One region of the Bradyrhizobium sp. JR4.3 genome, then DNA from elsewhere that is predicted to be linked to it. Evidence: predicted binding sites of a transcription regulator. Region 1 holds the regulator's gene; the other holds the start of a gene.
The links. The regulator LexA, encoded in region 1, represses DNA repair genes until DNA is damaged. The targets are predictions, from matches to a motif close to TGTTCNNNNTGTGTTCNG.
Positions count from the first base shown of each region.

Region 2: a site for LexA is predicted at 12,495-12,512, ahead of ABIB91_RS34550 (ATP-dependent helicase). Genes of this name have one in related genera too.

Region 1 covers NZ_JBEPQF010000031.1:44,802-59,939, forward strand. Annotated here, with positions in the region: gene ABIB91_RS33100 (amidase) at 1-1,078, shown strand, start outside; gene ABIB91_RS33105 (MFS transporter) at 1,075-2,331, shown strand; gene ABIB91_RS33110 (Flp family type IVb pilin) at 2,312-2,431, opposite strand; gene ABIB91_RS33115 (bifunctional diguanylate cyclase/phosphodiesterase) at 2,621-5,353, shown strand; gene ABIB91_RS33120 (TetR/AcrR family transcriptional regulator) at 5,526-6,086, shown strand; gene ABIB91_RS33125 (DMT family transporter) at 6,156-7,016, shown strand; gene ABIB91_RS33130 (hypothetical protein) at 7,062-7,193, shown strand; gene ABIB91_RS33135 (S41 family peptidase) at 7,269-8,606, opposite strand; gene ABIB91_RS33140 (alpha-hydroxy acid oxidase) at 8,913-10,046, shown strand; gene ABIB91_RS33145 (HAD family hydrolase) at 10,055-10,687, shown strand; gene ABIB91_RS33150 (hypothetical protein) at 10,856-11,047, shown strand; gene ABIB91_RS33155 (molybdopterin molybdotransferase MoeA) at 11,306-12,517, shown strand; gene lexA (transcriptional repressor LexA) at 12,694-13,395, shown strand; gene ABIB91_RS33165 (hypothetical protein) at 13,848-14,282, shown strand; partial or broken gene ABIB91_RS33170 (ComEC/Rec2 family competence protein) at 14,422-15,138, opposite strand, start outside.
Region 2 covers NZ_JBEPQF010000035.1:24,270-39,407, forward strand. Annotated here, with positions in the region: gene ABIB91_RS34490 (ABC transporter substrate-binding protein) at 1-336, shown strand, start outside; gene ABIB91_RS34495 (NAD(P)-dependent oxidoreductase) at 343-1,320, opposite strand; gene ABIB91_RS34500 (TRAP transporter large permease) at 1,333-3,210, opposite strand; gene ABIB91_RS34505 (TRAP transporter substrate-binding protein) at 3,218-4,249, opposite strand; gene ABIB91_RS34510 (hypothetical protein) at 4,231-4,677, opposite strand; gene ABIB91_RS34515 (caspase family protein) at 4,676-6,163, shown strand; gene ABIB91_RS34520 (SulP family inorganic anion transporter) at 6,350-8,017, shown strand; gene ABIB91_RS34525 (hypothetical protein) at 8,220-8,582, opposite strand; gene ABIB91_RS34530 (Spy/CpxP family protein refolding chaperone) at 8,701-10,020, opposite strand; gene ABIB91_RS34535 (FAD-binding oxidoreductase) at 10,121-11,545, opposite strand; gene ABIB91_RS34540 (thioesterase family protein) at 11,633-12,139, shown strand; gene ABIB91_RS34545 (DUF1328 domain-containing protein) at 12,262-12,435, opposite strand; gene ABIB91_RS34550 (ATP-dependent helicase) at 12,677-15,138, shown strand, end outside.

The DNA.
Region 1 (15,138 bases):
CAGGGATGCAGGCGGTGTGGTGCTCGGCAAGTTGCAGCTCACCGAGGGCGCCTATTCCGATCACCACCCGCTGGTGACGCCACCGAGAAATCCATGGAATCCGGATTACTGGCCGGGCATCTCGTCCAGCGGCTCGGCGGTCGCGACGGCCGCCGGACTTTGCTTCGGCTCGCTTGGCTCCGACACCGGTGGCTCGATCCGCTGGCCCTGCGCCGCCAACGGCCTGACCGGGCTGAAGCCGAGCTGGGGCCGCGTCAGCCGCCACGGCACGTTCGAGCTGGCCGCGACGCTCGACCATATCGGACCGATCGGCCGCAGCGCGGTCGATGCCGGCGTACTGCTTGGGGTCATCGCCGGACACGACCCCAACGACCCGACGTCGCTGCTCAATCCGGTGCCTGACTATCTTGCCGCGGCCGCACGGGACGTGCGGGGCCTGCGGATCGGTGTCGACGCTGCCTGGAACGGCGAGGACGTGGACGTTGCGACACAGCACGTGTTGGCGGATGCCATCGATGCTTTCCGTGCGCTTGGCGCCCACACCGTCAACGTCAGATTTCCCGACGTAGAACAGGCGATCGCCGACTGGACCCCTAACTGTGCGGTGGAAGCTGCGGTCGCGCACGAGGCGACCCATCCTGTCCGCAAGAATGAGTATGGCCCAATCCTCGGCTCGCTGCTCGAGGCTGGTCGCGCGCTCTCCGGTCTCGACTATCAGAAGATCCTGCTGCGGCGGCTGGCACTGCGCGGCCAGGTGACCGCACTGTTCGAGACCATCGACCTGCTGCTGATCCCGGTCCACCCTTTCGCGCCGTTGACGCTGGCCATGATCCAGACGCTCGGCGAGCAGCCGGATCTGATCGCGAAGTTGCAGCGCTACACCTGCCCGTTCGACATGACCGGTCATCCCACGATCACGCTACCAGGTGGTGCATCGGCGGACGGACTGCCGATCGCGTTCCAGCTTGTCGCAGCCCATCTCGACGAGGCCACGCTGGTTCGCGCCGGCGCTGCGTTCCAGCGTGTCACGTCCTGGCATCGTCGCCATCCTTCCCTCACCTCGCGGAGGCAGCATTGACCATTCCATTCAATCCCGTAGGTCGAAGCATTTTCCACGGCTGGTTCATCGTCGCGGCGGCATTTGCCGTGATGTTCGTCGGCTTTGGTTCTGTGTACACATTCAGCGCATTTCTGGAGCCGCTCCAGCGCGATTTCGGCGCCTCCCGTGGTTCAATCTCGCTGGTGTTCTCGATTGCGGGCTTTCTGTACTTCGCTCTCGGACTCGTCAGCGGTACCCTCGCCGACCGGCTCGGTTCGCGTCCGCTGGCCGTAGCGGGTATGGTCCTGATGGCGGTTGGACTTGCGGCCGCGAGCGCGGCACGTTCCCTCGTGGAGGTCTATCTCGCCTACGGGCTCGGTGTCGGCCTCGGCGTCGGCTGCGCCTATGTTCCGGCAATCGGCGCGGTGCAACGCTGGTTCGTCAAGCGCCGCGGCTTTGCCTCTGGGCTCGCGGTGAGTGGCATCGGGCTCGGCACGCTGGCAATGCCGCCGCTCGCCTCCTTGCTGATCGCATCGATGGGCTGGCGCGGCGCCTATCTGGTGCTGGGCGCGATTGCGCTGGTGCTGGGCGGTGGGATGTCGATGCTCATCGAGAACGATCCGAAGGACCGCGGCCTCCGGCCCGACGGCGATCCGCCTTGCGACGCGGCGGACACGGCCAACGCCGGCGGCGCCTCGGTGCGCGAGGCCGTCCGGTCGACGCGTTTCGTCGCCCTTTACGCATCGTGTCTGGTCTGCTCGTTCGGCGCCTTCGTTCCATTCGTTCATCTCGTGCCTTACGCGCGCGACCACGGTGTCGCGGCGTCCTCTGCCGTGCTGCTGCTGGGCGTGATCGGGGCCGGCAGCACCGCTGGTCGCTTCTTTCTCGGCGCGATCGCCGACCGGATGGGCCGCGATCGCTCTCTGATCATGGTCATGATCGGAATGGCGTTCGCGATGGCGATCTGGGCCATTGCCGCTGATGTCCGGACCCTCGCCGCCTTTGCCTTCATTTACGGCGTGTTCTACGGCGGCTGGGTCGCGGTGCTGCCCGCCGTGGTCATGGACTATTTTGGCGGACGCAACGTCAGCGGAATCATCGGCATTCTCTACACCAGCGTGGCGTTCGGGACATTGGTTGGTCCGAGTGCGGCCGGCTTCGCCTACGACCTCAATCACAGCTATACTTTGCCGATCCTGATCAGCGCCGCCGCGAACATCGTCGCGGCACTGATCGTGTTGGCGATACTGGCGCGCAGCGAAACCCGGCCGATCAGCGCAACGACGCGCTGATCGCCCCGAATCTTGAATCGAGCTTGCTGCCCAGGCCGTTCACCACGGCGATGATCGCAAGCGCGATGCCGGCGGCGATCAGGCGATGGTCGGCAGAAATTGTCCGGCCGCGCGGAAGCTTCCGACAATGCTGCACGTCTCGCGTCCCGCATATTGATTGCTTTTGCGAGCGTCCGTTCACGGCGCATTAACCCAGCTTGCTAACTTCGCCTCCACTCCGTTCCTGTAAACCGACGGATGTTCCCGGGGCCAAGAACTGACCCTGACGTGTGCACGACAACGATCGATCATGATGACGGGATTCGGCAGTCGCCTTTTTGACCAGGCCTTCGTGCGCAGCGGACCGATCCGCTGGCTGGTGGTGGGCGGCACGCTGCTGATCGCTGCGATCGCGGTCGGCGCGACCCTGATGGCGCAGAACTTCCGCGAACGTGCGCTGCGCAGCTCCGGCCGCGAGCTGGAAAACACCGTGCTGATGCTGGCCCATCATTTCGACCAGCAATTGCAGGATTTCGCAGTCATTCAGAAGGATTTTGTCGACTACGTCCGCGCGAGCGGCATCACCAGTGCGGCGGACTATCGCAAGCGCCTCGCCGGCCAGGACCTCCACCGGATGCTGCGCTCGAAGATCGATGCACTACCCCGCATAGGCGGCCTCAATGTCATCGATGCCGAAGGCAATTTGATCAATTCGTCGACGGCATGGCCGGCCCCGAACGTGAACGTTGCCGATCGCGCCTATTTTCGCACCTTCCGGTACGATCCCGATGCTCCCGACGTCCTGATCGAGCCACTCTACAGTCGCATCTCCGGCGCCTGGACCATCCTGATCGTGCGCAAGGTCGTCGGACCGAACGGCGAATTCTTGGGTGCGGTCGGACGCGGCATCGAGCCGGCAAATTTCGAAAAGTTCTTCGAGTCCGCCGTGCTCGGCGAAAGCACGACGATCTCGATGCTGCACCGGGACGGCACGATGCTCGCCCGTTATCCCCATTCCAGCGAATTGATGGGGCGGAATTTCAAGAACGGTCCGTTCGCGCATCAAAGGGTTTTCGGGCTCGACCATTTTGCCGGCCGCTTCATGAGCCCCGTCGACGGCGAGGACCGGCTGATTTCCTCACACGCCCTGCCTCACTTCCCGATCCTGATGATGGCCACCACGACGCGCGCGACGGCCCTGACGGACTGGCGCGAGCAGATCGGCATCCTGATCTCGGTCGCCGCCTCTTCCGCGCTCGCCATCGCGGGCGTGCTGATCGCGATCATACGCAAGCTCCTGGAGCAGCATCGTCTTTCGCGGGAACGGCTGACGCTGGAAAAGCAGCGTCTCGACCGCGCCGTCAACAACATGACCCAGGGCCTGCTGCTGTTCGACGCATCGCAGCAGCTCGTGATCTGCAATCAGCGCTACATCGAGATGTACGGGCTGTCGTCCGAAATCGTGAGACCCGGCTGCAGCTTCCACGATATCATTGCGCACCGCAGAGCCACCGGCTCGTTCACCGGCGATGTGGACCAGTATGTCGCACGGGTCCTGCGCGACGTCCACGTGCGCAATTCCATGGTAGTCGAGACCTCCGACGGTCGCTCGATCCAGATCGTCAACGAACCGCTCACGGACGGCGGCTGGGTCGCGACGCATGAGGACATCACGGAGCGCCGGCGTATCGAGGAGCGCATCACCCATCTCGCTCACTACGACGCGCTGACCGACCTGCCCAACCGCACCATGTTCCACGAGCATCTACGTCAGGAACTCGATCTCGTCGCCGGGGGCGAACAACTCGCGGTGCACTACATCGATATCGACGAGTTCAAGGGCGTCAACGACGCGCTCGGGCATCTCATCGGCGACGAGCTCCTGAAGTCAGTCGCGCAGAGCCTCCACCGGTGTGCGGGTCCGACAGACTTCGTGGCGCGCCTCGGCGGCGACGAATTTGCCATCATCCAGAGCGCGGTGACATCGCTGGATCAGGTCAACGAGTTCGTCGCGCGGGTGTTTGAGGCCATCCGCGCGCCGTTCGACTGCATGGGACATCATCTTGCCACCGACGCCAGCATCGGCATCGCGCTGGCGCCGCAACATGGAACGGCGCTGGACCAGATCCTGAAGAACGCGGATATGGCGATGTACGCCGCTAAAGCCGCCGGGCGCCGCACTTATCGCTTTTTCGAGCCTGAGATGGACGCCAAGATCCACGAGCGGCGGCAGCTCGAGATCGACCTGCGCCACGCCATCGCCCAAGGCGGGCTCGAAGGCGGCCTCGAGGTGTATTACCAGCCTTGCCTCAGCCTGAAGGACGACCGCATCACCGGCTGCGAGGCGCTGGTGCGCTGGCGCCATCCCGAACGCGGCATGGTCTCGCCGGCCGAGTTCATCCCGATCGCCGAGGACACCGGCCTGATCAACGAGATCGGCGAATGGGTGCTCGCGACCGCCTGCCGAGACGCGGCGAACTGGCCCGACGACGTCCGCCTCGCCGTCAACGTCTCGCCGGTGCAGTTCAAGAGCGGCACGCTGGCGCTGAAGATCATGGCAGCGCTTGCCGCCTCCAATTTGCCGGCAAGCCGGCTCGAGCTTGAGATCACCGAGGCGGTGCTGATCCGCGACGACGACACCGCGCTTGCGATCCTGCATCAACTCCGCGCCATCGGCGTCCGCATCGCGCTCGACGATTTCGGCACCGGTTACTCCTCGCTGAGCTATCTGCACCGCTTCCCGTTCGACAAGATCAAGATCGACCGCTGCTTCGTCAACGACATCGCCGGCCCGGACGGCTCCGCCAGCATCGTGCAGGCGGTCGTCAATCTCGCGGCTGCCCGCCGCATGACCACCACGGCCGAGGGTGTCGAGACCGAGGAGCAGCAGCGGTTGCTGCGCGCGCTCGGCTGCTCCGAGATGCAGGGCTATCTGTTCAGCCCCGCAAAACCCGCCGCCAAAGTGCTGGAGCTGTTCGCAGCTCATCGCAGCCGTCTCGCCCAGCGCGGCGGCAACGAAGGCCGCCGCCGGGAGGCAAGCTAGGGCCTGGACTCACACACGCGCAATTGTCGGCTCGGGAGGCCAAGCAGAAACATCGGCGGACGGCCAAACGGCGGTGGCGCCCCTAGAAATTAAAGACCATTCGGTCTATATATCGGCAATGCCCCGCCAAACCCCTGTGCAGTTGCCCCGTGGCCGTCCCCGAAGTTTCGACATGGAATCCGCCGTCGAACGCGCGATGGATGTGTTCTGGTCCCGCGGCTATCACGCCACGGCGCTACCGGACCTTCTTCGTGCGACGAAGCTCTCGCGGGGCAGCCTCTACGCCGCTTTCGGCGACAAGCACTCGCTGTTCCTGCTTGCGCTTGATCGCTACATTGCCATTGCCTTGACACGGATGGATATCGAACTCGACCCCCGCAGGGAGCCGATCGACGGCCTAAGGGCCTACCTTGCCGGCTATGTTGACCGCAACAGCGGTGCCAATGGTCGGCGCGGATGCCTGTTGGTAGCCACAGCCATGGAACTGGCTGGCCGTGATGCCGAAATTGATCGTCGCATCGGGAGCTTTTTCAAAGCTATGGAGGCTCGGGTGGCTGGTGCACTTTCCCGTGCGAAGGCAGCGGGCAAGTTGGCCGATGGTGTCGAGCCTTCGAGTGCCGCCCGAATTCTCGTCTGTTTCGTCGAGGGCCTGCGGGTGGTCGGTAAAACGGCACCGACACGGGTCATTTCGCAAGCCACCGTTGACGCTTTTCTCGACCGCTTCATCAGGTAGACAACCATGGACGTTTCCGCTGCTCGCACGCCTATATCTAGACCGAACGGTCTTGAAAAGAACGATACCATGTCCGGCTTTCAGATCGTCTGCGCGGTGGTTGTCCCCTTGCTCTGGGGTTATCAATTCGTGGCCATCAAAGTGGGCGTTATGGAGTTTCCACCCCTCTTCTTCCTCGCGCTGCGCTTCCTGGCCATCGCGCTGCTGCTTGTTCCCTTTGTCAAAAGGCCCGCACGTCAACAGTTTGGCCCGATCGCAGCGATTTCGTTTTTCCTTGGCGGACTGAACTTCGGGCTCTTCTATGTTGGCCTCGGCCTCGGCTCCGGAAGCATGTCGGCCGTCGCAATTCAACTCGCCACGCCCTTCACCGTCCTGCTGGCCTGGCCGCTGCTCGCGGAGCGGCCGTCTCTCACCACGTCCGCTGGAGTGGTGCTTGCATTTGTCGGCGTGGTCGTGCTGGCAGCGGGGCCCGGCCCGTCCGCAAACGCGCTTCCACTGCTGCTCGTGGTCGGGGCAGCCTTCGCATTCGCGGTGTCCAATGTCCTGACGAAACGCTACGGCCCTTTTGATCCCCTGATGTTGATGGGATGGTCCTCGCTGTTCACGGTGCCGCAGGTCATGTTGATGTCGCTGCTCCTTGAACATGGACAACTCGCGAGCCTCGTCACTGCAGATGGACGTGGTTGGCTGGCACTCGCCTATACGATTTTCATCGGGGGAATTGTCGGATTTGGCCTGTGGTTCTGGCTGATCGGGCGTTGCTCCATGGGTCGCGTCGCGCCCTTCGGTTTGCTGCTTCCGGTGTTCGCCTTGATGTCGAGCGTGTTGTTTCTTGGCGAACGCATGACCCCAATGTTGATGATCGGCGGGCTGCTCGCGATCTCCGGCGTCGCTGTCACTCAGCTAAGACCGAGCGCTCGACCAATTTGAACTTGGAAGTCGCGTCGTTGGCAGATTCTCAGCACGCGGCCGACCTTGTTAACGCAGCCGCTGGAGCTGCGGGTCCATCCCCGCGACGAAGTGCTGCTCGAGCGCGACCGCGCCCTGCGCTGGGCCGAGCGCGATGGCTGCTACGAGGCCACCCTTGCGGCCATGAATCCCAGCTGAGACGGCGTCCAAAACGAAATCGCCCGGGAGCGGTCAACCACGCCCGGGCGATCGATCTCTGGAACTGGCGAGGGCCTAGTTCGGCACCGCAGCCTTCGGCGCCGGCTTGGCGGCCACCGCATTCGCGGTTTGGCCGTGCAGGAAGTCGTAGGCCGTATGCAGGGCCTTGTCGTCTTTCGCTTCCGGCGGGACATAGGACTGCGACCCGGTCTGCTCGGTGCCGTCGGCTGCCTGGAGATGACCGCGCATCTGGGACTCCGCCATGGTGTCCATCCGGCCCTTCAGCTCGGCCGGCACGTCCTGGAGGATCTCGATGTCGGGCGCGATGCCCTGGGCCTGGATCGAGCGGCCCGAGGGCGTGTAGTAGCGCGCCGTGGTCAGCGCCAGCGCGCCGTTGCCGGTGCCGAGCGGAATGATGGTCTGCACCGAGCCCTTGCCGAACGAGCGCGTGCCGATCAGCGTGGCGCGCTTGTGGTCATGCAGCGCGCCGGCCACGATCTCCGAGGCCGAGGCCGAGCCGCCATTGACGAGAACCACCAGCGGCTTGCCCTTGGTGAGGTCGCCTCCATGCGCCGTGAAGCGCTGGGTCTCTTCCGGATTGCGGCCGCGGGTCGAGACGACCTCGCCACGCTGCAGGAACGCGCTCGACACCGACACAGCCTGATCGAGCAGTCCGCCCGGATTGTTGCGCAGGTCCATCACGTAACCCACCAGCTTCTCCGGCGGAACGTCCTTGGAGATCGATGCGATCGCCTTCTTCAGGCCATCGGTGGTCTGCTCGTTGAACGAGGTGACGCGGATATAACCGATGTCGCCGTTCTCGACGTGGAAGCGCACCGGGCGCACATGGATGATCTCGCGCTTGATCGCGACGTCGAGCGGGGCGTCGGCGCCCTTGCGCACGATCGTGAGCTTGGTCTGGGTCTCGACCGGCCCCTTCATCTTGTTGACGGCCTGCTCGAGCGTCATGCCCTGCACGGCATCACCGTCGATCTTGCTGATGAGGTCGCCCGACATGATGCCGGCCTTGGAGGCCGGCGTGTCGTCGATCGGCGAGACGACCTTGACGAGACCGTCCTCCATCGTGACCTCGATGCCGAGCCCGCCGAACTCGCCGGAGGTGGTCTCCTGCATCTCGGTCCAGGCCTTGTCGTTCATGTAGCGCGAGTGCGGATCGAGCGAGGTCACCATGCCGGTGATCGCGCCTTCGATCAGCTTGGCATTGTCAGGCTTCTCGACGTAGCTCGCCTTCACCCGCTCGAACACTTCGCCGAACAAATTGAGCTTGGAATAGGCGTCATCCGCGCTCGCTGCCGCCCGTGCCGCCCATACGCCGCCGTGCGGACTGGCTACCAGAAGGGTCAGACACGCTCCGGTGAGCGCGCCCAGTGGAAACAGCAGGGTTTTCCGCATGGATAGGCTGGCCTTTTTGCTTCGCGGTTCGGTGGGGCTGGGGAGCCGCCATGCAAATGGCGATCCAGCCTGCTTCTCACAATACCATTCTGGTTTCTTCAAGGCCGGGATGCCACGCCGGCGGGTACACCGTAAAAATCCCTTCGTCCGGACCTAAACTTTCGGCAACGTTGCAGGACCCGGTTGGTGCGCAGCGGGGGTCGGCCGGCCGGCCCACGCCTCGCTGCCATGCCATTTTAGGATGGTTTTGGCGCCCCGGACGGGTTAGGCGATGACGGAAGGCTTCAAATTCTCGGGAGGATAACAATGAACGAAGCACCCCGCATCCAACCGGAAAGGAACGTCGAGCTCGGCGCCAGCACCGAGCCGTTCCAGAATCTGCATGAATTCGTCCGGAAAGCCCGCGCCAACCTCAACCAGAATGCTTGGGATTATATCGTCGGCGCGGCCGAGACCGAGACCACGATGCGTCGCAACCGCATGGCACTGGACGAGATCGCCTTTCGCCCGCGCGTGCTGCGCGATGTCCGCAAGGTCACCGGCTCGGTCGAGCAGTTCGGCCGCAAGATGCGCCTGCCGGTGGTACTCGCCCCCGTCGGCGCGCTTGAGATCTTCGATCCGGATGGTGCGGCGAGCGTGGCACGCGCCTGCGGCACTTTCGGTGCGGCGCACATGCTCAGTTCCGTGTCCGAGCCCGGCCTCGAGAAGACCGCCGAAGCTGCGCCCGACGCGCTGCGCCTCTACCAGCTCTATGTGCGCGGCGACGACGCCTTCGTTGCCGACGTCGTCAGCCGGGCCGAGAAGAACGCCTACGCCGCCTTCTGCCTGACCGTCGACACCGCTCACTACAGCCGTCGCGAACGTGACATCGCCAAGCGCTACGTTCGCGAGAGCCGCCTGCGCGCCACCGGCGGCGATTACCAGAAGGGTCTGGAGTGGCGGACGGTGAAGATGATCAAGGACAAGTTCAAGATCCCGCTGATCCTCAAGGGCATCGCGACGCCAGAGGACGCGCTGATCGCGATCGATCACGGCGTCGAATGGATCTACGTCTCCAACCATGGCGGCCGTCAGCTCGATCACGGTCGCGGCGCCATGCATGTGCTGCCCGAGATCGTCGATGCCGTGAACGGCCGCGCCAAAATCATGGTCGATGGCGGCGTCTGTCGCGGCACCGACATCGTCAAGGCGATCGCGGCGGGTGCCGACCTCGTCGGCATCGGCCGGCTACAATGCTGGGCGCTGGCGGCGGCCGGCGAATCCGGCGTGGCGCGCATGCTGGAGCTGCTCGAGGACGAAGTGCTGCGCTGCCTCGGCCTCTTGGGTGCGACGTCGTTCGCCGAGCTCGACAAATCCTGCCTGCACCAGGCGACCGCAACCAACGCGCCGAGTGTGTTCAGCGCGTTTCCGCTGTTCGACCACGAGCCATATCGATACTGAGTGAAAGGATGCAGGTGACATCGCTCTCTCCCGGCAGCGCGGATGCGCTCCTGTTCGATCTCGGCCGCGTGGTGCTCGATATCGATTTCTCCAAGGCAATCGCCTGCTGGGCGGGACATGCCGGCTGCAAGCCCGAAGCCATCGTCGCGCGCTATGTGCGGGACAGCGAAGCCTATCGGTTGCACGAGATGGGGAAGATCAGCGATGAGGATTATTTCGCCTCATTGCGAGCCTCGCTCGGAATCGGCATTTCGGACGCGCAGTTCCTGGAAGGCTGGAACGCGATCTTCGCCGGCGAAATGCCTGACATCGCCGAGCTGCTACCGCGGGCAGCGAAGCAGATGCCGCTCTACGCTTTCTCCAACACCAACCGGCCGCACGTGGACCATTTCTCGAGGGAATATGCCGACCTCCTCGGCCATTTCCGCGAGCTGTATTTGTCGTCCAGCATCGGCTTGCGCAAACCGGATGCGGAGGCCTTCGACCACGTCGTTGCGGCGATCGGCGTGCCCGCCGGGCGCATCGTGTTCTTCGATGATCTTGCTGAAAACATCGAGGGAGCGCGGGCGCGCGGCTTGACGGCGGTGCATGTGACCTCGCCGCGTGACGTCGGGAACGCATTGAAGGCATTGGGCATTTGACGAGGAGTCGGTGTCGCGAAACCCACGGCGGCACCGCCCCACGGGACCAATTTTGAGAAATTGAGGAACCCGATCACTTTGTGCATTTTTGTACAGAGTTCCGGGAACGGAATACCGCCTTCCGGACTCTTAGAGTCCGTTGGGACTTCTACGGACGGATGCATCATCGTGCTGGGCAAAACCTACCTCACCAAGCAGGCCTCTCTTCTTCTTGAATTCGCCAGGACAACTTCAGATTCGGACCTTTCCGCCAAGCTTGTGAGCAAGGCCGCCGACCTGAAATCCCAGGCCGATCCGCTGCCCGACAAAGACCAGGGAGCCAAGGCGCCCGACGTAACTCCCGGGCAGGCAGGGAGCTGATCGATGCAGGCCAGGGCGCTCGTCGTTCTCGCCTTGCCGTGATTTTCCTTGCCGTGATTTTCGTCGCTTCCATGACCACTCTCCTGCCGATTTGTCAGGTTCTTCGGATCATGCCGCGACGCGCTTGATCCTGCCTTCCGGAACAATGTGAAGCGGCGGGATGACTGTGCCCGCTCAGCCGTTTTTGCCTCTGCGCCCGCGCTCGGCTAGAAGACGTGCGGAACATTCGCCCGAACGTGCCGAGCAGGAGTTTTCGCCGTGGCCTTGATGCCGGTTTCCGACGCGCTTGCCGCGGTGCTGGCGGGTGCAGAGCCGCTGCCGGAAGAAATGATCTCCCTCGACGAGGCCTACCATCGCGTGCTCGCGCGTGACGTCGCGGCGCGGCGCACGCAGCCGCCGCAGGCGATGTCGGCGATGGACGGCTACGCGGTGCGCGCGGCCGATGCCGCGACGATCGATTCGGAGCTGACCGTCATCGGCGAAGTCGCGGCGGGCCGACCGTTCGCCGGGACGATCGGCGCCGGCGAGGCCGTACGGATCTTCACCGGCGCGGTCGTTCCCGGTGGCGCGGACGCCGTCGTGATCCAGGAGGACACGGTCGCCGCCGGCCAGCGGATCACGATCAAGGAAGCCGCGATCGCCGGACGGCACATCCGCCCCGCCGGCGTCGATTTCCGCGAGGGCGACGTGCTCCTGCGCAAGGGAAGTCGTCTCACCGAGCGCGACCTCGCGCTCGCCGCCGGAATGAATTATCCGCACCTTGCCGTTTTCAGGCGTCCGAAGGTCGCGATTCTCGCCACCGGCGACGAGCTGGTGATGCCGGGCACCACGCCCGGCCACGGCCAGATCGTCTATTCCAACGGTTACGCCCTGCACGCGCTCGCCCGCAGCGAGGGCGCCGAGACCATCGACCTCGGTATTGCCGCCGACACGCTGGAGGCGACCACCGCGGGCATCCGCCGCGCCCGTGAGAGCGGCGCCGACATCCTGATCACGACCGGCGGCGCATCAGTCGGCGACCACGATCTGGTCCAGCAGGCACTGAGGGACGAAGGCATCGCGATGGCGTTCTGGAAGATCGCGATGCGGCCAGGCAAGCCGATGATGCATGGGCGCCTCGGCGCAATGGGTGTGATCGGCCTGCCGGGCAATCCCGTATCGTCCTACGTGTGCGCTTTCCTGTTCATGGTGCCGCTGATTCGCGCCCTGTCGGGCCGTTCAGTGATTCACCATCGCCGCGAACGCGCCGTGCTCGGCCGCGGCGTCGGCGCCAACGACCAGCGCGAGGACTATCTGCGCGCGCATCTGGAGGAGCGTGACGATGGCACACGCGTCGTTCTTCCCGTCAACCATCAGGACTCTTCGCTGCTTGCGAATCTCGCTGCAGCACAGGTACTTCTCGTGCGCGCACCATTCGCGCCGAAGGCCGAAGCCGGCACAGCTTGCGAAGTGTTGCGGCTCCCCGTCTGAGCACCCCCGCAACGCGCGTTCCGCGGAGTTTGCTCTGTTCACGGTAAATTAAGCAGTTGCGGAACATGTATCGAACATATAGTGTCCGTTCATGATTTGTTTCGAGCATGTAGCGGCTTATTGCCGAATTCTGCGTCTCGGAATCGGACGACATCAACCGGGGGACTTTGGTCGAGATGTTAACGCGCAAACAATACGAGCTTCTGCGGTTCATCAGTGAACGTCTGAAGGAAAGCGGCGTGCCGCCCTCCTTCGACGAGATGAAGGATGCGCTCGATCTGCGCTCGAAGTCGGGCATCCATCGCCTGATCACGGCGCTCGAGGAGCGTGGCTTCATCCGACGCCTGCCCAACCGCGCCCGTGCGATTGAAGTCATCAAGCTGCCGGAGCTCCAGGCAGCCGCCGGCAGCCGCCGCGGCTTCACCCCGAGCGTCATCGAGGGCAATCTCGGCAAGGTGCGTGCGGGCTCCAGCCTGCCCGCGGACGAGGGCGAACGCCCCGTGGCGGTACCGGTGATGGGCCGCATCGCGGCCGGCACGCCGATCGAGGCGTTGCAGACACGCAGCCACACCATCAGCGTACCGCCCGACATGCTCGGCTCGGGCGAACATTACGCGCTGGAAGTGCGCGGTGATTCCATGGTTGATGCCGGCATCCTTGACGGCGACATGGCGCTGATTCAGCGCAACGAGAGCGCCGATACCGGCGACATCGTGGTGGCGCTGATCGACGACGAGGAAGCGACGCTGAAGCGCTTCCGCCGTCGCGGCGCCTCGATCGCGCTCGAGCCCGCCAACGCTGCATATGAGGTCCGCATCCTGCCGCCCAATCGGGTGAAGATTCAGGGCAAGCTGATCGGGCTTTACCGGAAGTACTGATACCGGACGTACTTGATACCTGGAGAAGTTGGCGCCTCGCGCGCTTCCGATCGGCATCGCCGGTCAGAGATTGGAGCGGATCATCGTCCGCTCCGGCTGGATAGTCTTTCTGGTTCTGCACAGACTATCCGGCCCCTCCTCCGGCGCTGGCTCCTCGCGACGCCCACGAAGCAGCACCGAAACAGCACCGCTTCGCGGCTCGGGTGTGCGAGGAAACAGCGACCAGCGATCGAGGTCGTTGCACCAGCCGGCAAGATTCGCGCATGCGCCTCCCGAATGCATCGCAACTCGCTTTGTTCCTATTGAATTCGGGAAAGATAATGTGATCGCGGCTTGCGGAAACCAGCCGCAGATTTGCCCACAACCGAGCAGAGCTTTCGTGCTTCAACTCTGATAGAGGCCTGCGCCTCGATAAGAGACGCGGGTTGCTATCCCAGCATGAGGAGCACCCGATGTGTGACTACAGCCTGCATGCCGTCGCGTCGCGCCCCGCCGAAGTCGGCGAGACGATCGTCTCGACAAATTTCCGCGGCACCTCGACGCGCGGCTTCGCCTCCGCAGCCGATCCGTCTGTTGCCGTCTGCCTGCTGCCGGGAACGGAGCTCGCCTTCGCAGACGACGTCCGCTACGACAATCGCTGGATCTGGACGCGGACCATCAATTCCCGCGTGGGCAAGTTCGGCAAGATCGATCCGCACGTTCCCGACCGCCATCATGACGCGATCGAATTCCCCGACGGCAAATTTGTGCTGGTGACGCAGCTCGTCGAAGGCCAGCGCGCGACCGTGCTGCAACTGCCTGTGACCCAGTCGGTCATCGAGCGCGAGCACAAGGCGCAGATCATCGCCGACAGGCAGCCGACCGTCACGCACCTGCCGATCGGCTGAAACAGCCGCCCTCCGGCTACGAGGTCGGAGGTCAGGATTGAATTGCCATCGCCGGCGCCGTGGCCGGCGAGATGGTGTGGTTTGCGCCAGCGAATCCGAGCGGACGCACCGACCCGCTGCGTTGCTCCGCACCATCAGATCAATCGTCGGCCTGCAAGTCGGTCTCCGCCGGCGTTGCGTCCTTGATGCGGGGCGCGGTCGCCTTCGGCGCAAGGCTGCCGTCGAAATCACCCTCGCCGGCGCCGGCCGGCAACCAGGGGCGGCTCGTGCCTCTCGCCCTCACCGCCTGAACCACAAATCCGTCACCACGCTGCGTCAGCGCCAGTGCGCTCTGGCTGGCGAGCCGCTGCCGATCGACCACCATCGCCGCGCAATCGGGCGGCGCGGGACGCGTCGTCACCACCAGCGCGGCCCGACTGCAATCGTCGGCGAGAGCGTCGACCCGCAGTGCCAGCGCGACCAGCCTCCCGTCGATCAGTGGCGTCACGCAGCCGGATTCGTCACAGGACACGCCATCAGCCAGCGAGGCTCTGCCGGCATCGCGCGGATCGGCGTCGGCAGCGAGCCATTCCTTGAGCAGAAAGCTGTCCTTGCTGGTCCTGATCAGGTGCAGATATCCGTCCTTGCCCCGCACCGCGACGCTCGCGCCATCCCCGGCGATCAGGATGTCGGGCTGCCGCGCCGACAGTCCCCAGAGGATCGCTGCCAGCAGCACCAGGGCGCCGGACCAGCGCAGCGGCGTCCGCAACAAGCCCAGCACGATGATTCCCAGGCTCGCCGCGATCAGCGGCCCGATCCCGAACGCCGCGATGCGGCCGACGGCACCCGGCAATGCTGCGACCCAGCGCGAGACCGC
Region 2 (15,138 bases), on a different contig from region 1:
GTCGTCGTCACGCAGGTCGTGCCGTTTCCCTGGGACCGCTCGCTCAAGCTCGTCGCCGACTATCAGGCCGCGCAAACCGCGTTCGACCCGACGCTGACGCCGAATTTCGTGTCGCTCGAAGGCTACATCGCCGGCCGTCTCGCGGCCGCGGCGCTGGAACAGGCCGGACCGCAACCGACCCGCGCGAGCCTGCTGCGCGCGATCAACGATGTCGGCCGCTTCGACATCAGCGGCAGCACCGTCACCGTCGGCATGCGCATGATCGACGCGCCACCAAAGGTGTTTTTAACGGTGATCCAGAAGGACGGGACGTTCAAAGCCGTGGACCGGCTGTAGAGCGGATCACGGCCGCCGCGTCCAGCGCTCGGCGTTGACGGCGCCTTGTGGGGCCTCGCCTTTGACGATCGCCTCGACCTGGCGCACGGTTTCCAGCGACTGATATTCGATCGCCTGCGGCGTCAGGCCGCCGACATGCGGCGTGGCGATGACGTTGGGATACTTCGCAAGCTCCGGATTTGGCATCTGGTCAGGCGCGCGGCCGACATCCATCGCGGCACCCGCGATACGATCTTCAAGCAGCGCCTTCGCCAGCGCCGCTTCGTCGACGAGATTGCCGCGGGAGAGATTGACGAAGACCGCATGCTTCTGCATGCGCGCCAGCGCCGCCTCGCCGATCAGGTTTTCGGTCTGCTCGTTGGCGATGGCAAGGCAGACGACATAGTCGGACGCGGCGAGGAGCTCGTCGAGGCCGACCTGCCGGATGGCGCTGTCGCTCACGGTCGCAAACGGATCTGCGACCAGCACCTCCATGCGCATCACCTTGGCGATGTCGGCGAGGTAACGCCCGATGCTGCCATAGCCGATAATGCCGATCTTGCTGCCGGCGAGCTGACGGCCCATCCGGGCTTCCGGCCTGCGACCGGCGTGATAATCGGCCGTCGCTCGGGACACGCCGCGGGAGAGATCGACCATGAAGCCAACCGCGAGCTCGGCAACGGCTTGCACGAAGCCGGGCCCGGCGCGGGTCACGAGCACGCCGGCGTTCGACGCGGCCTCGACATCGACGTTGCGAATGTCGACGGCGCAGCGGACGAAGGCGCGCAGGCGCGGCAACTGCGCAAAGATCTCGCCGCGTCCCTCGGTCATCCGATCGGCCACGATGATGTCGACATCTTGCGCAGCGCGCACGAGGCTGGCTGAGACCAGCGTCTCATCGCTCTCGTGCAGCACCACCTCGGCGGCCGCGCGCAAACCGTTCAGGCTGCGATCGCCGTAGTAATTGCGGCGCATCTCCGGCGTGTGGGCCAGCAGGACTTTCACGGCAAGACTCCTTCAGTAGCCGAACGCGCGCGGCAATGCCGTGCTGAGCCATGGCACGAACGCGATCACGAGCAGGCAAAGGAACAATAGGCCGAGATAGCCCATGATCGGCTTCACCGTCTGCTCGATCGGCACGTTGCCGATCAGGCAAGCGCCGTAGAGCCCGAGCCCGAGCGGCGGCGCGAACAGGCCGATGCCCATCGCGATCACGAGCACGACGCCGAAATGCAGGGGATCGATCCCGAGCTGCACGGCCACCGGCAGCAGCAGCGGCCCGAAGATGATCAGCGCGGCCGCGCCCTCGAGCACCGAGCCCATCACGATCAGCACGGCGATTGCGAGCAGGATGAACAGCCAGGTGCCCGAGGTCTTGGACAGTCCCAGCATGAAATCGCCGACCGCATGCGGCACCTGCTGCAAGGTCAGCGTGAACGCCAGCGATTGCGCCGCCGCGACGATGAACAGCACGAGCCCCGCGCGCGTTGCCCCCTGGACGAAGCTGTGCGCAGCCGATGTGAAGCTGAGCTCGCGGAACACCACGCTGCCGACGACGAGCGCATAGGCCACCGCGAAGGCGGATATCTCGGTCGCGGTGGCAAAGCCGCTCTTGAAGCCGAAGAAGATCATGAAGATCAGGCCGAACGAGGCGATCGCGCCACTCCACAGGCCCGACACCGGCATCTGCGGCGCGATGTCCTCGGCATCAGCCGGAGTCTCAGTTGGAGCCTCAGTCGGCGTCTTGCCGAAGATGATGGAGACGGCGATCAACGCGAGCGCCATCAGCGCCGCCGGCAACAGCCCTGCGACGAACAGGCCGCCGATCGACAGGTTCGCGACGAAGCCCAGGATGATCAAATTGATGCAGGGCGGAATGGTCTCCGCCATCACCGCGGAGGCTGCGAGCAGCGCCACGGCACCGCCCGGGTTCTGCTTGGAGCGGCGCGCCGCCGGAATCAGCACGGAGCCGACCGCGGCGACATCGGCCATCTTCGAGCCGGAGATGCCGGAGAACAGCACCATCGAGGCTACCATCACGACGTTGAGGCCGCCGCGCATGCGCCCGACTCCGCGCTGCAACAGCTCGATCAGCCGCACCGACATGCCGTTGGCTTCCATGAGGTAGCCGACAAGGATGAAGAACGGAATCGCGAGCAGCACGAAATTATCGATGCCGCGCGCCATCTGCTGTGCGAAGATGACGCCGGGCAGCGCGCCCTCGACCCAGATGAAGATCAGCGCGGCCAGCGCCAGCGCAAAGCCGATCGGCAACCCACCGACCAACGTCGCGAAGAAGCCGATCAGCATCAGCGTGCCCGCCGATGGCACCGTGGCGGGCGACAGATAATCCCACGCGAGATAGAGGCCGGTCACGATGGCAACCGCGACGAGGCCTCTGACGATATCGGGAAGCGGCCTGGCGCAGAGCTGGTCGATCGCGAACACCGTCATGAACAGCGCGCCGAGGCCCATCGGGTAGAAGGTCAGCTCCAGCGGCAAGCCGGATCCGGTGGTCTGCCCCGCCGTCAGCGAGCCCAGCTTGATGGAATTGTAGGCGACGTAACCCGAAATCAGCACCACGAGCAGCGCACTCGCGGCGTCGACCAGCGCGCGCAGCCGTGCCGGCGCCAAATCGCGGAAGAAGGAGACGCCGACATTCTCGCCGCGCGCGAGCGCACTCGCCGCGCCGAAGAAGGCCGAGCCGACCATCAGGCCGCGCGCGACGTCGTCGGACCACTCCACCGGCGCGTTGAAGCAGAAGCGCAGCAGCACGGAACCGCAGACGACGACGAGGTCCGCGGCCAGCAAAATGGCCGCGATCGCGTCGCTGAGGCGAAGCAGCAGGGCGATGCTCCCGTGGCGGTCGCCCGAGAGAGGTACGGCAGCTGTCATTGCCACGTCAGGCCTGCGTGGCGCGAATGATGTCGATGACGGCCTTGGATTCCGGCCGCGCCTTGATGAAGTTCTCGATTTGCGGCGCGACGCGCTTCTTGAACGCCTCGCGGTCGCATTCGGCCACCGTCACGCCCTTTTCGGTCAAGGCCGACAGCGCCTCCTTCTCGACCGCGAGCCCATGGGTCCGCGTGTCCGCCGCAGCCTTCTTCGCGGCATCGAGGAAACCGTCGCGCAGCTTCGGATCCATGCGATTGTAGGTCGTGTCGCTGAAATAGATCGCGAGCGGCGAGAAATTGTGCTGCGTCAGTGAATAGAATTTCGCCGTTTCGAAGAACTTGCTGGCCAGGATGGTCGGCGGATCGTGCTCCAGCCCGTCCAGCACGCCGGCCTGCAATGCCGTGTAGATTTCGCCGAACGCCAGCGGCGTCGCGGCGGCCCCCATCAGGCGCAGGCATTCCGTGATGACGGGATTTGGCAGGGTGCGGATCTTGAGACCGGCGAGATCTTCCGGCGTCTTCACCGGCTTCCTCGCAAGTACGCTGCGCGAGCCGAAATTATAGGCCCAGGCGATGATGCGGATGTTGCTGCCCTTGAGCAGCGCGTCCTCGATCGGCTTGGCCGCGCCGGCGTCGAACGCCTTGGTCTGCTGCGGGAAACTCGAGAACAGAAAGCCGAGGTCGTAGGTGCCGACCAGCGGCACCAGATTGGCCGAGATCGACGAGCCCGACACCATGAGGTCGATGACGCCGAGCTTCACCGAGTTGATAACGTCGATTTCCTGACCCAGTTGGTTGTCGGGAAAGAACGCAACCTCGACCTGCTCACCGAGGCCGTTCGCCTTCAGGTTCTTCACGAGATTGTCGTAATAGACACGGCCGTTGGCGAATTTGGGATCGTTCGGCAGCGAGGAGGAGCATTTCAGCTTCAGCGTCGCGGCTTCGGCGCGGCCGATGAGTGCGGGGGAGAACACGAGGCCGGCGGCAAGTCCCGTCGACGACTTGATGAACGCGCGACGGTTCACGGGCACGATGGACATGGTGCGGTCTCTCCCCAATTATTATTTTTCGCGCCACGGTCGTTGCCGCAGCCCGTTTCGCGGACTGTATGGCCAAAGCGGCGGTGCAGGCAAGACTTGTGGCCGACCGCTGCAAAGCGGCGGATCGCGAAGATCGCCGGCATCAGCGCGCGGCGAAACAGCCATGTTTTTGCGGGATTCTCGATCAGATCGGCATGGGGCCGATGCGCGAGAAGATGCTTTCGCGTAGCATTGGGCATCGATCCAATTGGCGCATGGATCAATGCGCAATTCACATGGATGCCGCCAGAACGATGCTGCACCAGCTCCGGCAGACCTTCTGCCCCATTTTGCCGCAGCTCAACGTGATCCAGTGCACAGACAGACGCATGGCGGCCACCTAGAAAAGGTGACATCATCGTGCGCATTGCCGATGGAGGTGACACCATGCGCCGTCCAGTTCTTCGCAATTTGTTTCTTGCATCCGGTCTTCTCGCGCTCACGCAATTGACGACGCCCACGGAGGCGGCGGCCGAAGCGCGGCTCGCACTCGTGATCGGTCAATCGGCCTATCGCACCGTGCCGGAACTGCCCAACGCAGCCAACGATGCCAAGGGCATGACGGAGCTGCTCGGCAATGCCGGCTTCACCGTCACCACGGCATCCAATCTGGCGCAGAACGATATGCGTCAGGCGATCTCGGATTTCGCCGGCAAGGTCAGCGCCAGCGGCGCCGACACCGTCGCGCTGGTGTTCTATGCCGGCCACGGCCTCCAGATCGACGGCGAGAACTATCTCGTTCCCGTCGATCTCGACCCCAAGCGCGAAGCGGACATTCCGCTGCAGGGTGTGCGGCTCAACGATTTGCTCAACACGCTCGGCGCGCTGCCGACACGAGCCCGAATCTTCATGCTCGATGCCTGCCGCAACAATCCGTTCCCGGCGCTCAGCGGCGCCGGACACGGGCTCGCAATCGTCGACACCAAGGCCGGCGCGCCGGGCTCCTTCATTTCCTATTCGACCTCGCCGGGCTCCGAAGCCGAGGACGGCAGCGGCATCGACAGCCCCTACACCACCGCGGCGCTGACCGTCGCCAAGCAGCCCAATCTGCCGATCGAGGAAGTGTTCAAGCGCATTCGCGTCGCCGTGGCGCAATCGACCGACGGACGCCAGATCCCCTGGGAAAGCTCGTCGCTGACGACCGACTTCAAGTTTTTCGGCGGCGACAGCAGCGGCAGTCAGACTGCGCTTCCTGGCGCATCCTCCATGGCACTTGCGAGCGGCACGCGCAGCCTCGAGGATTGGCGCAAGGATTTGCAGGGCAAGCCGGCCATGGTCGCCTACGAGATGGTGATCACCGACGACACCGTGCCGGCGTATCAGGCCTATATCGAGTTGTATGCGCAGGATACCCGTACGCCGCGGCTGCGCACGATTGTGGAGCGCCGGCGCCAGATGCTGGCGTGGGAGCGCGCCACCGCGATCAACACCCGCGCCTCGTTCGAGGCTTATCTGGCGAACTGGGACAACAGCGACCTCGCTGCGACCGCACGCAGGCTGCTGCTTCGCGTGCAGAACCGCAACTACGTCTTGCCTGCCGCGGTCGCGGCCGCTCCTGCCCCGGTCGCCGTCGCAATGGCCCCGACCTGCCCCTGCTCGACACCTTCGACACCGGCAACGCCGATCAACCCGACAATCGCGCCTGTGATCAAGAAGCGCGTCGACGACACGCCGCCGAAGCGCAAGGTGGTCGACACGCCACCCAGGCCGCGCCGACCGCCGCCTGATGAAGTGATCTACGAGCGCGCGCCGCCACCGGATCGCGGCCCGCCGCCCGGCGCCATCATGCAAGGCATCGGAATTGGTGTCGGGATCGGCATGGGTATGGGCGGCGGCCGCGGCGGCGACTATCACAACGACCGCGGCCGGTACTGAGGCCACTCGCGAGATACGGAGGACAGATCTGTCCTCCGTCATTGCGAGCCACCGGGGCCGCGCTTCGCGCGGACCCGGTGGCTCGCAATGACGACGGATGGAGATAAACTGCGTCTTCTGCTTCCCGATACGGAAATGCTGTAGTCTAACCGACTAACGCCAGGGCTTTCCGGGGACTCCACATCGATGCCGCACGACGCTCACGCCAAGCCAGCTTGGCCGCTGTTTCGCTCACTCGCGTCCTATTCCCTCCCGGGCGACCTGATGGCGGGGCTGACGCTCGCGGCGATCGCGATTCCCGAGCAGATGGCCACGGCGCGGCTCGGCGGCTTCGCGCCGCAGATCGGCTTCTTCGCCTTTATGGCGGGCTCGCTCGGCTTTGCGATGCTCGGCGGCAACCGCTTCCTGTCCTGCGGCGCCGATTCCACGATCACGCCGATCTTCGCCGGCGGACTGGCGGCGCTGGCCGCCACCGGCTCGCCTGAGTATCAGGGGCTCGCGATCGCGCTGGCGCTGATGGTCGGCGCGATGATGCTGGCCGGCGGCGCCTTCCGCCTCGGCGGCATCGCCAATCTCTTGTCCGTGCCCGTCATGGTCGGCTTCCTCGCCGGCATCTCCGTCCACATCATCGTGTCGCAATTGCCGGGCGTGCTGGGTCTGGACTCGCCGGGCGGGCCGACGCTCGATCGCATCGGCGTGCTCGCAAGCGAGCTCGGCCGCACCAATCCGTTCACGTTGTGCATCGGTTTCGGTGTGCTGGCAGTGGTCTTCGTCTCCGAGAAGGTCAGCGCAAAAATTCCGGGCGCGCTGATCGGGCTCGTCGCCGCGACGCTGGCCACGATCGCACTCGGCCTCGAGAGCAAGGGCGTCAATGTCGTAGGCCTCGTGCCGGGGATGCTGCCGCGGCCGACCTTCCCCGAGCTTGCAGCGGAGCAATGGGTCCGCCTCGTGCCGCTCGCCTTTGTCATCACGGTCGTGGTGATGGTGCAGACTGCGGCGACGACGCGCTCGTTCCCGTCCGATCCCGACAAGCCGGCCGATGTCGATCGCGATTTTCTCGGCGCGGGCGCCGGCAGCGTGCTGTCGGGCCTGTTCGGCGCGTTTCCGGTCAATGCCAGCCCGCCGCGGACGGGCATTGTCGCCGAGACCGGCGGACAATCGCAGCTCGCGGGTCTCGCCGCCGCTGCGATCGTGCTGGCGCTGCTCGCGTTTGGAACGGGATTGCTGCAGCACGTTCCGGACGCAGCCCTCGGCGGCATCCTGCTGTTCGTCGCGCTGCGCATCATCCGCGTGAAGCAGATCGTCACGATCTATCACCAATCCCCGAGCGAATTCCTTCTGATCGCCGCCACCGCCGCGCTGATCATCGTGCTGCCGATCCAGCAGGGTGCGTTCCTCGGCATCGTGCTGTCGCTGCTGCACGGCATCTGGAGCACGACGCGCGCGCGGCTGGTCGAGTTCGAGCGCGTGCCGGGCACCACGATCTGGTGGCCGGCGCACCCGCACATCACCGGCGAGCGCATCGACGGCGTCGCCGTGATCGGGTTGCAGGCGCCGCTGTCGTTCCTCAATGCGCCCGGCTTTCGCAGCGACGTGTCCAGGGTGCTCGGCGCGACGCCGCCGCAACTGCTGGTGCTGGAGGCGAGCGGCATGGTCGAGATCGACTTCACCGCCGCGCAGATCCTGCTCGACGTTTTCAGGGCGTGCAGCGAACAGGGTGTCACGGTCGCGCTGGCCCGGCTGGAATCGGTACGCGCGCAGGCCGCGTTCGAGCGGTTCAGGCTGTTCGAGGCGCTGCCCCGGGAGAACGTCTTCCACAGTGTGGACGAGGCCGTGCGGAAGTTGGCGAAATAGAGTCAGCGGGTTTTGAGTCGAACCGGCGTGCCGCGGTCTCGGTGCACCTCGCCCGCCTGCGGGAGAGGTCGGCGCGTCCCGGGCGATGCGAAGCATCGTCCCGCGCGCCGGGTGAGGGCTTTGTCCTCTTGGGGATTGTCCCGTTGCGGAGACACCCTCTCCCCGACCCTCCCCCGCAAGCGGGGGAGGGAGCGCACCGCCTTCACTGCGCCAATATCGGGTGATCGCTCTGGACCGTTTCGCGGATCCAGCTGGCATGGATCGCGCGAAACAGGATCTGCGCCGTCTTGAGGTCGTTTGCCTTCATGCAGAGATCGACGATGCGGTGCACTGCGTCGTCGCGCATCAGTCCATCTGAGATCTTCATCGCGATTTCCATCGCGACTTTCGCCGCGCGCTCGTAGCGCGCGCTGTCGCGCTTGTCGTTGCGCGCGCTGCCTGCCGCGCTGGCCGCAGCAGCGTCACAGATCGCACGGATGCGCTCGGCGGCCTCGATGTCGCCGAGCGGTCCTTCGACCGTCTCATCCCAGACGTCGCCCGCCTTCTTCCTTGCGAACCACTCCATCACCCCGCCACCCGTGGTCTTCCGGCCACCGCATTGTTTCTGCTTCAGCGCCACCCACCATAGAGAACCGCAGTGCGATCGGCGAGGCGGTTTTCCGCCACGGCTTTTTGCGACGCGCTCAGGACGTCCGACGCGGCCCGATCGCCTCGAACTGCGCCTTCTGCTCGTCGCTCAAGGTGCCATAGAAATCCTCGAGCGCGGCCCGCACTGATTTCACGCCGTCCAGCATCATTTCGAGCCGCTTGTGAACCGCGGCCATGCGCGCCGGTGGTGTCATCACGTCGCTGGGCTGGCACGCGTCCTTGAGCGAATCTTTGACCCTGGCGCTGGTATCCTGAAGCACTTGCAGAGCAGCACGCTGAGTCTCACTGGGATGGAGCCGCGCGCCGATCTCGCCGGCTGGCCAATCGAGCCCAACAGGCGCACCGCAATTCTGAACCAGCGATGCGCTGGCGTCGCGGGAAGCCGCTGTCCGGCGCTGATCCTCGGCCAACGCATTGAAACGGGCCTTCTGCTCGTCGGTGAGGGCCCCATAGAATTTGTCGAGCGCCGGTTGCACCAGCTCGACGGCCTTCTCCATCGCCTCGATGCGCTGCTGCATCGCCGCCAACCGACCGGGCGCCGTCGCCGCGACTTGCGTTGGACAGGCCGCGCGGATGAGCTCTGCTGCCTGGATCGAGACATTGCCGAGTTCGTCGAGGCTTGCGCCTTGCGCCTCGGTCGGCTGCACCGCCGCGACGATCTGGTCGATCGGCAGACCGACGATTTCGCGACGGTCGCTGCCGCAAAGCTGATCGAGCGCAACGCCTCGCGCTTGCCGTCGTCCCTGCGGTCGTTGCGGCAGATAGGCCGAGAGGCGATCATAGCCATAGGGGCCGAACATGCCGGCATAGATGTCGGGATAGCCGTAGCCCCAGAAGCCGAGACCGTCGCCCCAGATCGCGTAGTCGTAGAGGTCGTTGTAGGCGAACGGCCAGAACAGCGGCCCGACCCAGCCATAGCCGCCCCCGGCATGTTGCCACCAACCGCTGCTTGCGCCATGCCAGCCGGCAAGGGCGGCCGCAGCTGCGATCTGGGCCCGCGCCGCCGGATTGCTGATCAGCCGGCCATTGCGAAACGCGCTGGAGTGCGCGTTCAGGGCATTGCGAAAATGCGCGGGACGGATACCCGCATTGCGGATCTGACCGAAGTTCGAGGAACCATGTCGGGCTCCGGCTGCGAACCGCGTCCCGCCATGATGCCCGCCGCCGCCATGCGCGTGCCCGAAACCGTGACCGCCGAAATGACCGCCGCCATGATGGCCACCCCCGTGCCCACCGCCATGCCCGCCCCCGTGCCCACCGCCATGGCCGCCGCCATGGCCGCCTTTCGCCAGTACCGCTCCCGCCAGCATGCACGCAAATGCCACCGCGGCAATTCGAATGACCGGTCGCACCATTGTACCCTCCCGCGCAGAACCCGGCCATAAGGCGTCGGAACTGGCGGGAATTGGAACCGGCAGGACTGCCGAAAGTTCCCGGTCGTTAGCTGCCCAGACTCTACGCCTCCGGAACGATCTTGCCGGGGTTGAAGATGTTTTGCGGATCGAGCGCCTTTTTCAGCGCCCGCATCGCGTCGATCGCCTCGGGGCCGAGCTCCGCCTTGAGATATTTCTGCTTGCCCTGGCCGATGCCGTGCTCGCCGGTGCAGGTGCCGTCCATCGCCTGCGCGCGCTCGACCAGCCGATGCATGAACTCCTCGCCGCGGGCCATCTCGTCGGCATCGTTGGTGTCGCAGACCAGCGAGCAGTGGAAATTGCCGTCGCCGACATGGCCGACGATCGGCGACAACAGGTTGAGACGCTTGAGATCTTCCTCGGTCTCGCCAACGCATTCGGCAAGCCGCGAGATCGGCACGCAGACGTCGGTCGCGACCACACCGATGCTGTCGCCCGGCCGCAGCGCCTTCACCGACCAATAGGCGTCGTGCCGCGCCTGCCACAGTTTTGTGCGATCCTCCGGCTTGGTGGTCCAGGAGAAGTCGCCGCCGCCGCAGTCTTTTGCGATCTCGCCGAAGGCCTTGGACTGTTCGCCGACCTCGATCTCGCTGCCGTGGAATTCCATCAGCAGCAGCGGCGTTTCCGGCAGGGTCAACTTCGAATAGGCGTTGCAGGCCCGCACCTGCGCGGCGTTGAGCAGCTCGATGCGCGCCACGGGAATGCCGGTCTGGATCGCTAGGATCACGGCCTGACACGCCCCGTCCACGGTCTCGAACGACACCGCGCCGGCCGCGATCGTATCGGGGATGCCGCGCAGGCGGATGGTCAGTTCGGAGATGATGCCGAGCGTGCCCTCGGCGCCGACGAACAGATGCGTCAGGTCGTAGCCGGCGGATGATTTCTTCGCACGCGTGCCGGTCGTGATGATCTCGCCGTCGCCGCGGACCACTTTCAGCGCCAGCACACTGTCGCGCATCGTGCCGTAGCGCACCGCGTTGGTGCCGGAGGCGCGGGTCGAGGCCATGCCGCCGAGGGACGCGTCCGCGCCGGGGTCGATCGGGAAGAACAGGCCCTGGTCGCGCAGATGCTCGTTGAGCGCCTTGCGGGTGACGCCGGGCTGGATCACGCAGTCGAGGTCCTCGGCATGCACCGCGAGCACCTTGTTCATGTCGCGCAGGTCGATGCAGATTCCGCCGGCGGGTGCGTTGACCTGGCCCTCGAGCGAGGTGCCGGTGCCGAAGGCGATGACGGGCACGCCGTTTGTCGCGCAGATCCGCACCACGTCCTGGATGTCGGCGGTCTCCTGCGCCATCACCACGCCGTCCGGCGGCTGGTTCACGAGCCAGGTGGTGGTGTGGCCGTGCTGCTCGCGGACGGCCTGCGAGGTGATGAGGCGGTTGCCGAACTGCGCGGCAAGCTGCTCCAGCGCGTTCGCGAGGGCTTTCGGCGCCGGCCGCGGCGGATTATTGGTGATGGTCGTACCCACGGACGTTCCTCCCGACGAGACGAACCGTGGCAAAGGACATCTCACCGGTCAAGTCAAGCGACCGGACGCATAGCTGGGGAAGGACACATGCCGGAGACTGCTGCCACAACGATCGAGGGCGCGCCGTTCCGCGCCTTGATCATGCAGATCGAGCCGCAATGGATCGACTACAACGGCCACCTCAACATGGCCTATTACAACGTGATGTTCGACCGCGCGATCGACCAGATGTGGCTGACGCTTGGGGTCGGGCCGGGCTACATGAAGGAGCGCGGCGGCTCGACCTTCACCGCGGAATGCCATGTGCGGTATTTGCGCGAAATCCACCTCGGTGATCCCGTGCAGGTCTCGGTCTGGCTGCTGGAAGCCGATGACAAGCGGCTTCACACCTTCCAGGAGCTGCGGCACGCGACCGAAGGCTGGTTGTCGGCAACCTCCGAAAACATGTCGCTGCACATCGACATGGGCTCACGAAAGGTGGCGGCGTTTCCGCCAGACATTCGCGAGCGCATTGCGGCGGTGGTCAAGGCTCATAGCGCCATGCCGCGGCCCGAGGGCATCGGCCGGAACGTGGCGATGCCCTCGAAGCGGTAAGGGTCTAACCTCCTCATCCTGAGGAGCCCGCAAAGCGGGCGTCTCGAAGGATGCAAGGCCACAGCCGGGCCTTCATGGTTCGAGACGCGCGTTCCGCGCTCCTCACCATGAGGATCACATGGCTAAACCCTGTTACGACCCCGTGCCAGACCGACAACGGCCGAGACCAGGAACAGCACGACCGCGATGAAGAAGATGATCTTGGCGATTTCGATCGACGCGCCGGCGAGGCCGCCAAAGCCCAGGATACCGGCGATCAAGGCGATAACCAGAAACGTCACAACCCAGCTAAGCATGATCCGAACCTCTGTTTCGATGTCTGTCTGCGATCGGCGCGGCTGACGCGCCTCACTTGCAGAACCAATCGCCAACTCGGAACAATGGTTCCGGGCCGCTGGGGCCGGAAATTCGCCTGACCCGCAGGAACAAATTGGCTTTCCGCGCACGTGGAAAACCCCCGTCCGCGGCCCCATATAGGGACCAATCCCTGTTAAGAAGGCTCCCCTTTCACCACCCCGCGGTGCCAACGTGGGGCAAATGATTCGCATGACCGAGCCGAGCAAGATCACGTCCCAGAGCGTCCCCGACCACCAGCCCGCAGCCGGCGGCATCGCCGCGCGTGCGCGCGCCTCGGTGGGCCCGCAATACCTGTCCGGGCTCAATCCGGAGCAGCGCGAGGCGGTGGAGACGCTGGACGGCCCGGTTCTGGTGCTGGCCGGCGCCGGCACCGGCAAGACCCGCGTGCTGACCACGCGCATCGCCCATATCCTGAGCCAGGGCCGCGCCCGCCCCTCCGAAATCCTGTCGGTGACCTTCACCAACAAGGCCGCGCGCGAGATGAAGCATCGGCTCGGCCAGATGCTCGGCCATGCGGTGGAAGGGATGCCGTGGCTCGGCACCTTCCACTCCATCGGCGGACGCATCCTGCGCACCCACGCCGAACTGGCGCAGCTCAAGTCGAACTTCACCGTGCTCGACGTCGACGATCAGGTGCGGCTCTTGAAGCAGCTGCTGCAAGCCGACCACATCGACGACAAGCGCTGGCCCGCGCGCATGCTCGCCGGCCTGATCGACGGCTGGAAGAACCGCGGCCTGACACCGTCGCAGGTGCCGTCGGGCGAAGCCGCCGTGTTCGCCAACGGCAAGGGCGGCAAGCTCTATGCGAGCTACCAGGAGCGGTTGAAGATTTTGAACGCCGCCGATTTCGGCGATCTGCTGCTCGAGGACATCCGCATCTTCCGCGAGCATCCGGATATCCTGCGGCAGTATCAGCAGCGCTTCAAATTCATCCTGGTCGATGAGTATCAAGACACCAACGTCGCGCAGTATCTGTGGCTGCGGCTATTGTCGCAGGCACCGACGAAGCCAACCTCGCCCACTGTCATTCCGGGGCGGCTCGAAGAGCCGAACCCGGAATCCGGAGATGAGTCTGCCGTTCGAGATTCTCAGGTGCGCGATCGCGCACCGGAGTTCGATGCTACGCATCGCCCCGGAATGACGGAACTCGCTGCCCCCCACGTCAAGAACATCTGCTGCGTCGGCGATGACGATCAGTCGATCTATGGCTGGCGCGGCGCGGAGGTCGACAACATCCTGCGCTTCGACCATGATTTTCCCGGCGCCAAGGTCATCCGCCTCGAGCGCAACTACCGCTCGACCGGCCACATCCTCGCCGCCGCCTCGCACCTGATCGCCCACAACGAGGGCCGGCTCGGCAAGACGCTGCGCACCGAGGACCATGACGGCGAGAAGGTCACGGTGACGGGCTCGTGGGATTCGGAAGAGGAAGCCCGCGGCATCGGCGAGGAGATCGAGCAGATCCAGCGCCAGGGCGACAAGCTCAACGAGATCGCGATTCTCGTTCGCGCCTCCTACCAGATGCGCGAGTTCGAGGACCGCTTCGTCACGCTCGGCCTGCCCTATCGCGTCATCGGCGGCCCGCGCTTCTACGAGCGCGCCGAAATCCGCGATGCGTTGGCCTATCTGCGCGTCATCAATTCACCGGCCGACGATCTCGCCTTCGAGCGCATCGTCAACACGCCCAAGCGCGGCCTTGGCGATGCCACCGTGCAGATGCTGCACGATCACGCCCGCAAGCGCCGCATTCCGCTGTTCGAAGCGGCGCGCGCGGTGGTCGAGACCGACGAGCTGAAGCCGAAGGCGCGCGGCTCGTTGCGCGACGTCGTCGCCCAGTTCGACCGCTGGCGCGCCCAGCGCGAGGTCACGTCGCACACGGATCTCGCCCAGATCGTGCTCGACGAGAGCGGCTACACCGAGATGTGGCAGAAGGACCGTTCGGCGGACGCCGCGGGCCGGCTCGAGAACCTCAAGGAGCTGGTGCGCTCGATGGAGGAGTTCGAGAACCTGCAAGGGTTCTTGGAGCACATCTCGCTGGTGATGGACCGCGACAGCGGCGCCGATGAGGACGCGGTGTCGCTGATGACGTTGCATTCGGCCAAGGGGCTGGAATTCGACAACGTGTTCCTGCCGGGTTGGGAGGAAGGTCTGTTTCCGAGCCAACGGACGCTGGACGAACAGGGCCGCGCCGGCCTTGAGGAAGAGCGCCGGCTCGGTCATGTCGGCCTGACCCGGGCCCGCCGCCGCGCCAAAATCTATTTTGCCACCAATCGGCGGATCCATGGCACCTGGTCGACCACGATCCCCTCGCGCTTCCTCGACGAATTGCCCGCGGCCAATGTCGAGATCACGGAATCCAAGGGCGGCTCGGCCTGGGGCGGCACCGGCGGCTACGGCGCCTCCCGCTTCGACGACATGGAAGCGTTCGGCTCCACCTATTCGACCCCCGGCTGGCAGCGCGCCCAGGCCAATCGCAATCGCGGCGGCGGCGGGGGCGGCAATGGCGGCCGCGGCAGCTTCGAGGAACAGGCCTCGTCGTTTTCGTCCCAGTCGTCCTCGCCCGATTTCGGCAGCTTCTCCTCGCGCCGTCGGGGGCCCCTGACGATCGAGGGCGAGCTGGTGGCCAAATCCACCGGCACGAC